DNA from 2 places in the Vibrio mangrovi genome. Region 1 is predicted to be linked to the other one. Evidence: riboswitches for the same ligand, from Rfam matches in the RefSeq annotation. Region 1 holds a riboswitch; the other holds the start of a gene.
The links. A riboswitch is a leader RNA that binds a small molecule or an ion and turns the genes downstream of it on or off. The one in region 1 is predicted to bind cobalamin.

Region 1 (6,016 bases):
GAAGCGGCGTGGATTTGGTTTTGTCGTCATGCCCGACGCCGAAGCTCAAAAAGCCATTACTCAACTCAATGAGTCCAGTTATATGGACAGAACCCTAAAAGTCCGGGTTGCTAACGATCCGAAAAATCCGGAATCGGAAAACGTTCAACTCGATTAAATCCCCAACCTGAAAGGATCTGATTCAGTGCCTTCTCTTTAAATGGGAAGGTACTGGAAAATATCCGGTGCTTTCCCGGAATATGTCGACACATTAGTGGTGAAACCAGGCTCTCAACTCTTTTAGCAATTGCCTTCCCCGAATCAACTAAAACGACCTCATTTCCCAGCACCTGCTGAATTTCACCTCTCAACAATGGAAAATGAGTACATCCAAGTACAGCAACATCAACTCTTCCCCGGACTGGCTGGAGAATATGGCTCAATTGTTCCATATCAACAGAATCACCCCGTAATTTATGTTCAGCGATATCAACCAACTCAGTCGATCCCAGCAGATATACTTCTTTATTACAGGAAAAATCACGGATCAGTTCATGCGTATATGGGCGTCGGATAGTCGCAGGAGTTGCGATAAGACCGACAGATTTTCGGGCCAGATTGCAGGCAGGCTTAATGGCGGGAACAACACCAACTACGGGAATGCTTAGTTTTTTGCGTAATGTAGGGAGGACGATCGTACTCGCGGTATTACAGGCGATCACGACTAAATCAATATCCATTTCCGTCACGATTGACGTAACTAAGGTTTCAACCCGGCTCAGTAATTCTTGCTGTGATAACTCTCCGTAAGGATAACCCTCGTTATCAAACAGATAGAAATAGTTATGATTAGGGAGTAAACGATGGATTTCCCGATAAACCGACAACCCGCCGACACCGGAATCAAAGAGTAGAATATTAGGAACTAGTGAGGACACGATAACAACATTGAACAACAGCAAGCTAGAGAATAAGTTGCATCATACGCTTTCAATGTTTTTTGGCAATAACAATGGATTTATGAGAAAGCCGCCAGTATAGGCGGCCCATAACGATCAAAAATCATACGACATGTTTAGATAGTATTCTCTATCTGCCGTGTTATAACCAAGCGCTGTCTGATAATCTTTGTCAAGCAAATTAGCTACTTTAGCACCGACTTTCAATCCATTATCAAATAAATAAGAAGTCGCCACATCAACTAAACCGTAGCCCCCCATCACTTTGCTGTTACTGGCATCATCATATCTTTTTCCCTGAAACAAATAACTCAGATTAATTTGCCATTGTTCAATTCGATATTCGGTATCCCACTTCACATTATGTCTCGCCCGTCGCCTTAGTTGCTGACCCGTCGCACTATTCTTAGCATCCAGAAAATCATATGCAATAGTATGATAGAAGTTCCCTGTATCAAACTCCGACACAAATTCAATACCTTGTATCTCTACTTTGTCTACATTCTCATTTGAAGAACTATCGATCATGTTTTTGACAAGACTTCTATAAGCAGCAAGGCGAATATCCGCATTTTGATAAGTTCCTTCGAATGCAAGTTCACCTGTTTTTGTGTCTTCAGGAACAAGTAATGGATTTCCGGAATAACAACCAAAGGATCCAAAACATTGAGTAGGCCAGTAGAGCTGATTAAATGTTGGTGCTTTGAAAGCTTCGCCATAACTAGCCGTGATTCGGAAATCATCCGAGAAACGATAAGCAGATGCAATTTGACGAGTTGTCACATAGTTGTAGGTACTACTCTTATCTCGTCGAATATTACCCTCGGCAGAAAAATCCCCCAAGGATAAATACCCGCCAATATATCCAGCAATATTTCTTCGCTTATCATTAATATATTCGACTGAACCGTTATCAACACGATCACGATACCAATCTACACCACCTGTAACTACAAGTGCATGACTTAACTTATACTGGTTATCCCATGACAGTGTATCCCGATTGGTACTGATCGTATTTGGTGTTGCCCCCTGCCCATGAGTTTCGGCCGAGTCTTGATTCGTTGCAATAGTAAAATGACTTTGATAGTTCTGATCTGTCTTATATTCTGTAACCAGACCAATATTGTATAAGTCGCTATCTGTCTGGTCTGCTCCGTTAGATGATCGTCCGTAGTCATAATCAGAATCTTTTCTCTGATAATACCCATTAAATTTTAAAGTGAATGAATCAGATATATTCTTGCCTGCATCAGCCAGAATATATTGAGAAAGAACCCCATCATTATCAGAATCATAGGTGTTAGTACTATCAGACTTCACATCAAATCCATCATTCTGTTGATGTGTAATCGACATGTTTAGCCAGCTACTTTCATCAGCTGTAGAAAAATAAGCATTAGTATCGAAGTAATGATGGCTTCCCACTGATGTCGAAACACCTGCCCTGTTATTCGGTGATGCAGTAGTAATCAAATTAACAACACCGCTTACAGCATCAGAACCATAAACTGCAGCACGCGGGCCCCGAAGCACTTCGATTCTCTCGATACCTTTCAGTGGGATTGCGGATAGATCAGTTGCTCCGGTAGTGGCACTACCAATGCGAATACCGTTAATGAGAAATAGCGTATTTTTAGATGAGCGTCCCTGTAAATAAAGCTCCGAGCTTTGTCCAATCCCTCCCTGATTAACAATTTGAGCATTGGGCAAACGTTTCAAAACTTCAATCAAAGATGTCGCTTGAATTGCATCAATATCCTGTTTGGTAATTACTTCTACAGGTTCAATCGTCTCTTGTATTTTCTGTTCAAACCGATTAGCCGTAACAACCATAGTCTCTGTATTTGAACTGTCTGCGTAAGAATAAAAGGCACAAGGAAGCTGCGATACCACTGCTATCGCTAAAGTTGTTTTTTTCATTGTTATATCCTGAATTCGCGTTAATCCGACCGGGTTTGCAATGTTGTCCCGGCTGTTGGCAGGTCTTCGGACTTAAGAATATGATCGCAATAATACGACGGCCGAAACCTCGACTTCCCACATAAAATGCAGTGTCTAGGGAGATTTAGTCTTCTATTTACCGCTGCGCGTCAGTTCTGGATTTACACCAGATTCCCTTTTAAGCTCTTAACAGATTGTTAACAGCACCAACAGGACGCTGATAATATTGATACCTGTCACATTTGTCCAGTGTCAGAAAGCTGCTTATAGTATGCTGAATTTAATACAAGGGGCTGGACTTCTGGTCAGGTTTGAATAAAATCTGCGCTCTTTGATTGTTCGCTCTGTGTGTAAAAAGGTAATACGATGGCTACTCTTGATGTAAATCCCGAACGCTACCAATCTCAGTTGAAAGAGAAAGTGGCCCGGCTTACCAACATGTTTTCTGAATTTCAGATGCCAGAGCTGGAAATCTTCGAATCTCCAGAGCAACACTACCGAATGCGTGCCGAATTCCGGGTCTGGCACGAAGGTAGCGACCTATACTACATCATGTTTAATCAGGAAACCCGACAAAAATACCGTGTAGATCAATTCCCGGCAGCAAGCCAACTTATCAATCAATTGATGCCAGCACTGATAGAACATATCCGGGACAACGATATCCTGCGCCACAAACTGTTTCAGGTTGATTTTCTATCGACTCTCAGTGGTGAAATTCTTGTGTCATTACTCTACCACCGCCAGATCGGCCAAGAATGGGAACAGGCGGCACAGATTCTGCGACAACAGCTACAGCAACAAGGCTTTAATCTCAACTTAATCGGACGAGCCCGTAAGATCAAAATGGTATTAGACCGGGATTACGTGATCGAAGAACTTTCGGTTCACGGTCAGAAATATATATATCAGCAAGTTGAAAACAGTTTTACCCAACCAAACGGACGTGTTGCAGAAAAAATGCTGGAATGGGCGGTTGATTGTACTCGGGGCAGTCAAGGTGATCTGCTGGAACTCTACTGTGGAAATGGTAATTTCTCGCTAGCACTGGCGCAAAACTTTAACCGCGTACTAGCAACTGAACTCGCTAAGCCCTCAGTCGACTCTGCGCAATATAACATTGCTGCCAATAAGATAGATAATGTACAGATCATTCGAATGTCCGCCGAAGAATTTACTCAGGCAATGGAAGGACAACGTGAATTCCGTCGTTTGAAAGATGCCGGAGTCGACTTGAAAAGCTACCAGTGTGAAACGATTTTTGTCGATCCACCCCGCTCCGGTATGGACATCGATACCTGTAAAATGGTGCAAAAATACCCGCATATTCTTTATATCTCCTGTAACCCAGAAACACTCAGAGAAAACCTTTCCGTTTTGAGTGATACACATCGTGTCAGCCGGTTTGCTCTCTTTGATCAATTTCCATTTACCCACCATATGGAAGCTGGCGTACTGCTAGAGCGCATTAAATAAAGGGTTTAAGAGATCTTCATCATTCAAAAACCACTACAGGGTACGGGGACGGTAATAATTCTCAAAAACCTGTCTATCTTCGCTGACGACACCAAACTGCAAGCAACCTTCAATTGCTGAATGAAGATTCGTTGCTGCCTGTAATCCTGCATTAAGACAATGTGTCCGTAAAATCTGGGTAGAACCCACTTGTCATTAGTTGACCTATTTTTGCTAATGGTTGATTATGTGCTTAATTTTATATTCCGTTAGATAAGCTCAGTCTGTAGTTGTCGTTTTATTTATATAATTTTGTGAGATAAAACAGATTGATATGAGTGGGAATGACTGTATTTTCTGACAGATTTATACCGATAATATCTGGTTAAAAAAACACTGTTATAGCTGAGGAGGTATCAGTGAAGAAATTGATTTGGTTAGTCATGTTGTTGATAAGTGGAAGTGTTTATGCAGATGCAAGTCTTCCACCACAAACAATATCAAGAATAGAGACCGGTTGGGGAAGTGAAGGCCTCTATTTATCCTTTGCTGAAAACAACAAAGTAGAAGGTTGTACTAACTCCAGAGTTCGTTTTGAACGTGATCACCCAATGCTAAAGGACATACTGTCCATTGCTTTATCTGCGTTCCATGCGGGTAAAAAAGTTCAAGTAAGAGTTTCCGGCTGCCTGGGTGCAGACCATAAAGGTATCGCGATAGCAGTTGTTCAGTAACTTTATAACAATCCATTTAAGCAGAAACACGTAAGTCTGGCAAAAAACGCCGGGGTAAACGTTATGTTTCCAGAGAAAATCAGAGATGAAACTGCTGAATTTGATTAACGAGCTCGATGTGTCAGATACAGACTATTGGTATGATTCAGGTCAGAAGCTGGTGTGAATAACCTAATAAAGTAAGATAAAAAAACGAGCCATTTGGCTCGTTTTTTTATTCATCTCATCACTGATGAGTTAACTCTTTCCCCAGTATCCCATCTTTCGGGCAATCCAGATCATCAAAAGCAATACGACAATAATCGCTACAAAATTGGACCCGGAATCAGGATACTGTGCTTTTACAAATGCAGAATGACCGAAAGCACCAACGAAGAAACAGGCCAAACCAACCATCGGGAAATCTTCCGACACAGGATGGCGCAGGTACTCCTGATAAAGCGCCTGAACAGCTAATACCAACGCAATCCAGGGGAAAATGGAAAAAGACACTTCACTCATCGTGATTGAAGACAGAATGGCATCACCACACATGCCCACAACAAAAGCAAGAATCAGGTTCTTCCGCTCCGCAGTATATTGAGAGCGATTCATTTTATTCGACATTATCAACTCCATCTATCTGTTGACGTTTACGTGCAATGCGATAGCTGCCTGCACCTTTAGCAATCATCCTCAATTGAATAATTAATCGTTCAGCTAGTTCATCCCGTTCACTTTTATCCAGATCCATGGCTTCTGCACCGGAGCTGAACACCAGCGTCACAGAAGCTTCAGCCTGAGCTGCTGCAATCTCACGTTCGATCCCATTCAGGACCAGATATTCTGTCAGCTCCGCAGAAAAATGCTGTATCTCTCTTGCGACTGCGGCACGAAATTCATAAGAAGTTCCGGAGCGTTCTCTCAGCAATAAACGGAAAACATTGGGGCTGTCTTCAATAAATT
Region 2 (6,016 bases), 340 kb from region 1:
CTGGTAGCGGTCATCAAAATAAACCTCTTTGACCTCCTGCCATGCCCAGTCGCCGACCAGTGTCGGATTGGTCACTTGCCAGCCCCACAGGTATTCCAGAAATTCATTCCCCATGGTACGGGCTCCGGCATAACCATGTTTCATCAACCCGCTTAACCATTCGGGATTCAGAAAACGTCCTCTCAGTTCCTGACGCAGAGCTGTCCCCAGAGGCTGGGCGACAATTTTTTCCGGATTGGCATGATTGATTACATAGTTGTTCGGCGCGTGACCTGAGAGTGTTTCAACTGCCAGACTCAGGCCTCCGAGATAATCAAATGCATCATTATTGTCGATCAAACCGTATAAGTTACTGGAACGTCCGAAATAAGTATTCTCAACACTATGTAGCAGGGTTCGGAATGTTTCTTCGGCAGCGATGCCATATTCTTGCTGGCTGAAACCATGACCGAGGCGGCGCAGATAAACATCAGCGAGCTCTGCTCTTTGTTGCCATGCTCCGGAACGTTCGGCAAGCCGGTTGACTCCGGCGCCATAGCTACCGGGTGCATCACCAAAAACTCTTAAGGTTGACAGAAGTGCAGTTTTCTGTGGCTGATTCCCCTGTGATAAAAGTTTACGGCTGTCTTCCACCCAGTGTGCTGCGACTTGATTCTGTTGCAAAGATTCATTTCCACCATGTCGATGACTGCCCAGAGGTTTCAGTGCAAACTGAAGTGTTTCTGTTAATGCCGGATGTTCCCGAATAATCGTTTCAGAGGCAGCATCCAGTGCCATCAATACTGCCTGATCCAACAGGTGCATCTGTTGACCATAGAGATCCCGGAATAATCCTGAGGTTGTGAACACCATATCCCGGCGAGGTGTGTCCGGTGTGACTGTCTGATATTTCAGTCCTTTGACGAGTCCCCGGCTGTTCCATACCGGTTCCAGACCGAGCATGTCCAGAGCAAATGCAATCATGACGCCTTCATCCCTGACAATGTCCGATGCCCATAGCACCAGCGCTTCTCGTCTGGAAGGTTGGTGAGGATTATTTTTTCTGGCATCGCGAGCCATTTCCTGTCCGAGTTGCCAGGCAATACGGCTGGGAATCAGGCTGTTATCCAGCGCATAAAAGTTTCGGCCGGTCGGCAGACTTTCCGGGCTACGGATCGGATCATTCCCTTTCCCTGGTTCTATGAAGCGTCCGTTCAGCCCGTTGAGCAAAGCTGTCATTTCATGAGCCGGGGATTGTTGAAGCAATTGGTGCCAGTGCCCTCGCTGTTGCTGATCTACCGGAGACATCGAGTGAACCATCATGTCAATCGCATCGGGTTGCCACGTTTTACCAAAAATATGCAGCCCATAAGGCATGAATCGCTCTTGCAGATTAGTGAGGTAGTGGCCGATTTCATGCACGAGCATATCATCACTGACTTCTTCAAATCCGATTCCCATAACAGCCAGCTCCGCCGACATGGATTCAGTCAGTTCTTCTTTAAGATCGAGAGATTCAACTTTATGACGGATCTGACTGATCAATTTGTGCTTCAGTGATTGATTGTTGTTGTCGTGATTCGATTCAAAGCTTTCAACTAACTGCCGTAATTGCAATAAATCATCATAAAGCGGCGTACTTTCCAGCGGTGGTGTCAGGTGATCGACCATGACGGCGAGTCCGCGCCGTTTGGCCTGAATTCCTTCTCCGACACCATCGACGATATAAGGGTAGATTCCCGGTATATCTGCCGCAATCAGACGCGAGTAATCATCGTCGCCGAGACCGACGGAACGATGGGGCAGAAATTCATAGGTTGAATGACGGCCCACATGAATGATGGCATCGGCTTTAAAGGTATCTTTCAGGTAATGATAGTAAGCCAGATACTGATGAGGTGGTGGAAAAGCCAGGTTGGCATGGAGCAGTTCCGGGTTCACTTCCCATCCTCTGGGAGGTTGGGGACTAATCAGAATATGACCAAAAGTCAGACTGGGGAGCAGTATTTTATCGTTGTAGACCATCACGTTGCCGGGGAGTTCTCCCCAGCCACCGAGTCCTTCAATCCCGGTCTGTTGTAGGGCAGTGATGATTTTCTGAGCATGTTCCCAGCAAGGCTTCGGGCTATGTTCAATTGTGCTTTGATAACAGGATTTCAATTGAGTCAGTAATGAGAGTGCCCGTTTTCTGGACGGGTGATTGACGCCTTCTACCAGATGCACCATCTCTGCCATAGTGTTATCGAGCAATCGCTGTGCCTGTTGAGACAGATTGTGCTGGATCGCGGTTTTTAACTGTTCCTGCAATCGTCCGAACGGGCCGTTAATCATCTCGTTCTGGATGACTGGTGGTAATGTCTCAAAATAGTGTCGGTAATCTTCAGGAGCAATGGTTGGAATCTGAGAGCTCATTGTAGCCAGAGCCTGACGATCATTCGGCAGATTGACAGCACGCTCCTGAATGAGATCCAGCAGGGCTTCTTGTGATTCCGGTAAATCTCCGACCTGATAACCAGATGCTTTCAGACGGTTGAGAATCTGCCACAGGCTGGCAGGAACATCCAGATTATCAGCACCGATATTATGGCGGCCCGGCGGATGATTGTAATAAACGATGGCAATGCGTTTATCAGCGTTGGATTTTATCTGTAGGGTATGCCAACGGTGAATCCGTCTGGCAAGCGTCTCTATGCCATGTTCTTCCGGCTGAATCGGCTGGATCTGAATACCGGATAGTGAGTCAGTCCGGATTATCCCCGCGGTTGCGACAATCATTGGTTGACTGGCACCCTGGATCTCGGGCATAGCAACCTGATAATAGACTTTATCCGGTCGGATTCCATCAGCAGAAAGTTGCCACTGTGTTTTGGTTCTGTCACGTAGTTTGATTGCTTTAAGTAGCGGTACATTCAGCTTTGTGAGTAATTGTGTGGTTTTCTCCCGGCCTTCTCCGCCACCGATGACAAAATCCTGCAACATAACAATGGAGGACAACGGTACAGGCAGAGATTGTAACTGAGCGACTGCTTCAACACTGGCATCTCCCCAGGCGGCAAGTGCGACAATGCACTGAAGAGTTTTCTGCCGGGTAATAACCTGACAGAGGTGCTGAAACAACTGACTGTCGCTGGGCCTGTCTGCACCGAGGTGATCCAACAGCATCACGACAGGTTTAGCCGGTAAAGATGATGGAATTTGCTCGAAATACTGACCTTGCATCCACCAGCGTAACCGGGGTTGCTTCCGGGGAGGAAGACTGGATATTGAAGGATCTTTTACACTGGCTGCCCAGGTCAGCAGTGCTACGGTATTGTCTACGCCACCAGCCTGCCAGTAACTACGGGCCGTTAACCAGGACGTTTGTTGAGGATAACGAGTCAATATATTGGTCAGCCAGAGATGCAGAGATCCGTCCGGACGCATCGCCGTCAGAGTGGTCAGTGTTTTGTCATCCTGAAATTGTAAATTCCGTTGCAAACGGCTTTGCTTCACAAGGTGATGATCACTGTTGAAAATAAATATATTGTCCGGCGATGATAACTTCAGATCCTGATTCAGTTCGCCAACTATTGCGCCATACAGACCAATCCCGATCAGAACATCCGCATGGCTCAAATATTGTGCTCTTTGTTGTGCAGACAGGGCTATCCATTGATTTTCTGTCCGGGCTACCAACTTTATCCGGGGATATTGCTGATGTAAGTGAGCTCCTGCTTCGGCAATTGTTTCTGCATTACGTTGTGAAACCAGCATTAGTATTTGCTGACTGGTATTTCCGGCCCAGGAAAAAGAGCAGTAAACCAAGGCCATAAAAAGGATGATAAATCGCATATCTAACCTCAAGGGGAAAAGCATACCTTAAGGGAGAAATGTTCTGATGACTGTGTCGGGGGAAGTTGAAGTAAAAGCCAACGACAGAGTACCAGGTATTCCCGCCCGGTGATATATACCCAAATGAACTCGCCTTCCGGGAGATGTTCTCTGGACATAATTATCCTGAACCCAAGTATCTGGCTTGTGAGTATTCACTTACAGTTGCGGGTACAGCCCCGGATTCTCACCGGGTTCCTTGGTTGTATTGTGTTGGCAATACGGTTCAGGGCCTTTTTTATAGATGTTTATATCAACGTCGTCAATCAATACTCTCACCGGGCTAAGTCTCTTTCTCCTGATGCGCCTGCATAGCTCCGATATTTGCTGAGTTGGATTATCCAACAATATTCATGGTTCCGACAACAAACAGTAACGCGGTTGTCATCTGTTCTGATTAGTGTCGTTTATATAAAGGGACTGAAATACGGGAGTGCAATCATGAGAGTTATTGAACCGATTGTGAAATTTGATCTGGCCTTTTCTCTGTTCTGTCTACAGCATCGATTCAGTGATCCGCTGGCACGCATCAGCCGGGCGGTTTCTCATACCGGAGATGGTCATTTATACGTGCTGTTCGGTGGCATCGCTTTTCTGGCTGATGATATGTACGGTAAGGCACTCTTAGCTGCCGGAATGATATCGTTTCTGATTGAGTTGCCATTGTACTGGCTGGCAAAAAACTTCTTTCAGCGGCGGCGTCCTCAGGAATTATCATCGATGGTTACCGCTTATATCACGCCTTCAGATCGTTTTAGTTTACCTTCCGGACACACCAGTGCCGGTTTTCTGATGGCGACGTTAATTGCTTATTTTTATCCGCCATTATCTATCGTAGTTTTTTTATGGGCAGGTTGCATTGGGGCTGCACGCATCTTGCTGGGAGTGCATTTTTTTACAGATGTTCTGATTGGTGCTCTGTTGGGAATGAGTTGTGCCCAGGCCGGATTGTTGTTAACGACGGAGTGGATGATTTGAAAATTCTCTATGGTGTTCAGGGAACCGGAAACGGTCATACGGCTCGGGCCAGAGCAATGAGTCACGCGCTCCGGCAATATCATGTTGATGTCGATTTCATCTTTAGTGGCAGAGACAAAGACAAATATTTCTCGATGGACAGCTTTGGTGATTATCAAACCCGCCGGGGGCTGACTTTTGTAACAGAACAGGGACGGGTGAATTATTTTAAAACTGCCAGACAGAATAGTTTCAGCCAGTTGCTCTCTGATATTCGTCAATTGGATCTCAGTTCTTATGATCTGGTGATCAGTGATTTTGAACCAGTGACTGCCTGGGCAGCAAAACTACAGCACAAACCCTGTATCAGTCTGAGCCATCAGAATGCTTTCCGCTATCCGGTTCCGTTAAAGGGAGCAAACTGGCTGGATAAGAAAATTATTACCAGTTTTGCTCCGGCTGATTATTATCTCGGACTGCACTGGTATCACTTCGAAAGTCCTATTCTTCCGCCAATTGTCGATACCAGAGATGAGGCGACCGAAAATCAGCCTTTTATTCTCGTCTATTTACCGTTTGAATCTCTGGAAGAGATTACGGATCTCTTACTTCGTTTCGGTAGCTATCAGTTTGTCTGCTATCACCCGGCTATCACTGAAGTGGAGCAAACTGAAAATATGATGTTCCACCCATTATGTCATGAGCGCTTCCATGAACATTTGCGTTGCTGTGCCGGAGTCATTGCCAACGGCGGGTTTGAGTTACCTTCTGAGGCGATGTCATATGGGAAAAAATTGCTGCTTAAGCCTCTGATGGGACAATTTGAACAACAGAGTAATGTTGCAACACTTGAGATGCTGGGACTTGCATCAACGATGGAATCTCTTGATGTGGCGTTGATTCGGCAATGGTTAGATGAACCGAATGCAGAGCGGGTGATTTATCCGGATGTTGCGCATGCGATTGCTGAATGGATTATTCAGGGGCGCTGGGATGATCATCAGCATCTGTGCCATACACTATGGAAACAGGTTAATTTCCCTGATTATGTGACGGTATAAAACGGGCTGACTCATTGATCAGACTGAATATCTGTAACACATTATATGAGTTGTGAATAGATGTCGCTTTTAGCCGTGAAATATATAACCAGTGTCAATTAATTTTGTAAATACTATAAAAATAGCGATTTTATATTTTTTGATATTTT

Region 2: linked by a shared signal. The riboswitch ahead of OCU74_RS13670 (cobaltochelatase subunit CobN) and the one ahead of OCU74_RS15310 (TonB-dependent receptor domain-containing protein) in region 1 are both predicted to bind cobalamin.

What each region holds. Positions count from the first base shown of each region.
Region 1 covers NZ_AP024883.1:3,434,464-3,440,479, forward strand. The annotation lists gene OCU74_RS15300 (RNA recognition motif domain-containing protein) at 1-157, shown strand, start outside; gene murI (glutamate racemase) at 111-920, opposite strand; gene OCU74_RS15310 (TonB-dependent receptor domain-containing protein) at 1,035-2,861, opposite strand; cobalamin riboswitch at 2,902-3,108, opposite strand; gene trmA (tRNA (uridine(54)-C5)-methyltransferase TrmA) at 3,249-4,358, shown strand; gene OCU74_RS15320 (hypothetical protein) at 4,757-5,071, shown strand; gene OCU74_RS15325 (YijD family membrane protein) at 5,309-5,677, opposite strand; gene fabR (HTH-type transcriptional repressor FabR) at 5,667-6,016, opposite strand, start outside.
Region 2 covers NZ_AP024883.1:3,096,899-3,102,914, reverse strand. The annotation lists gene OCU74_RS13670 (cobaltochelatase subunit CobN) at 1-3,810, opposite strand, end outside; cobalamin riboswitch at 3,963-4,093, opposite strand; gene OCU74_RS13665 (phosphatase PAP2 family protein) at 4,291-4,827, shown strand; gene OCU74_RS13660 (MJ1255/VC2487 family glycosyltransferase) at 4,824-5,867, shown strand.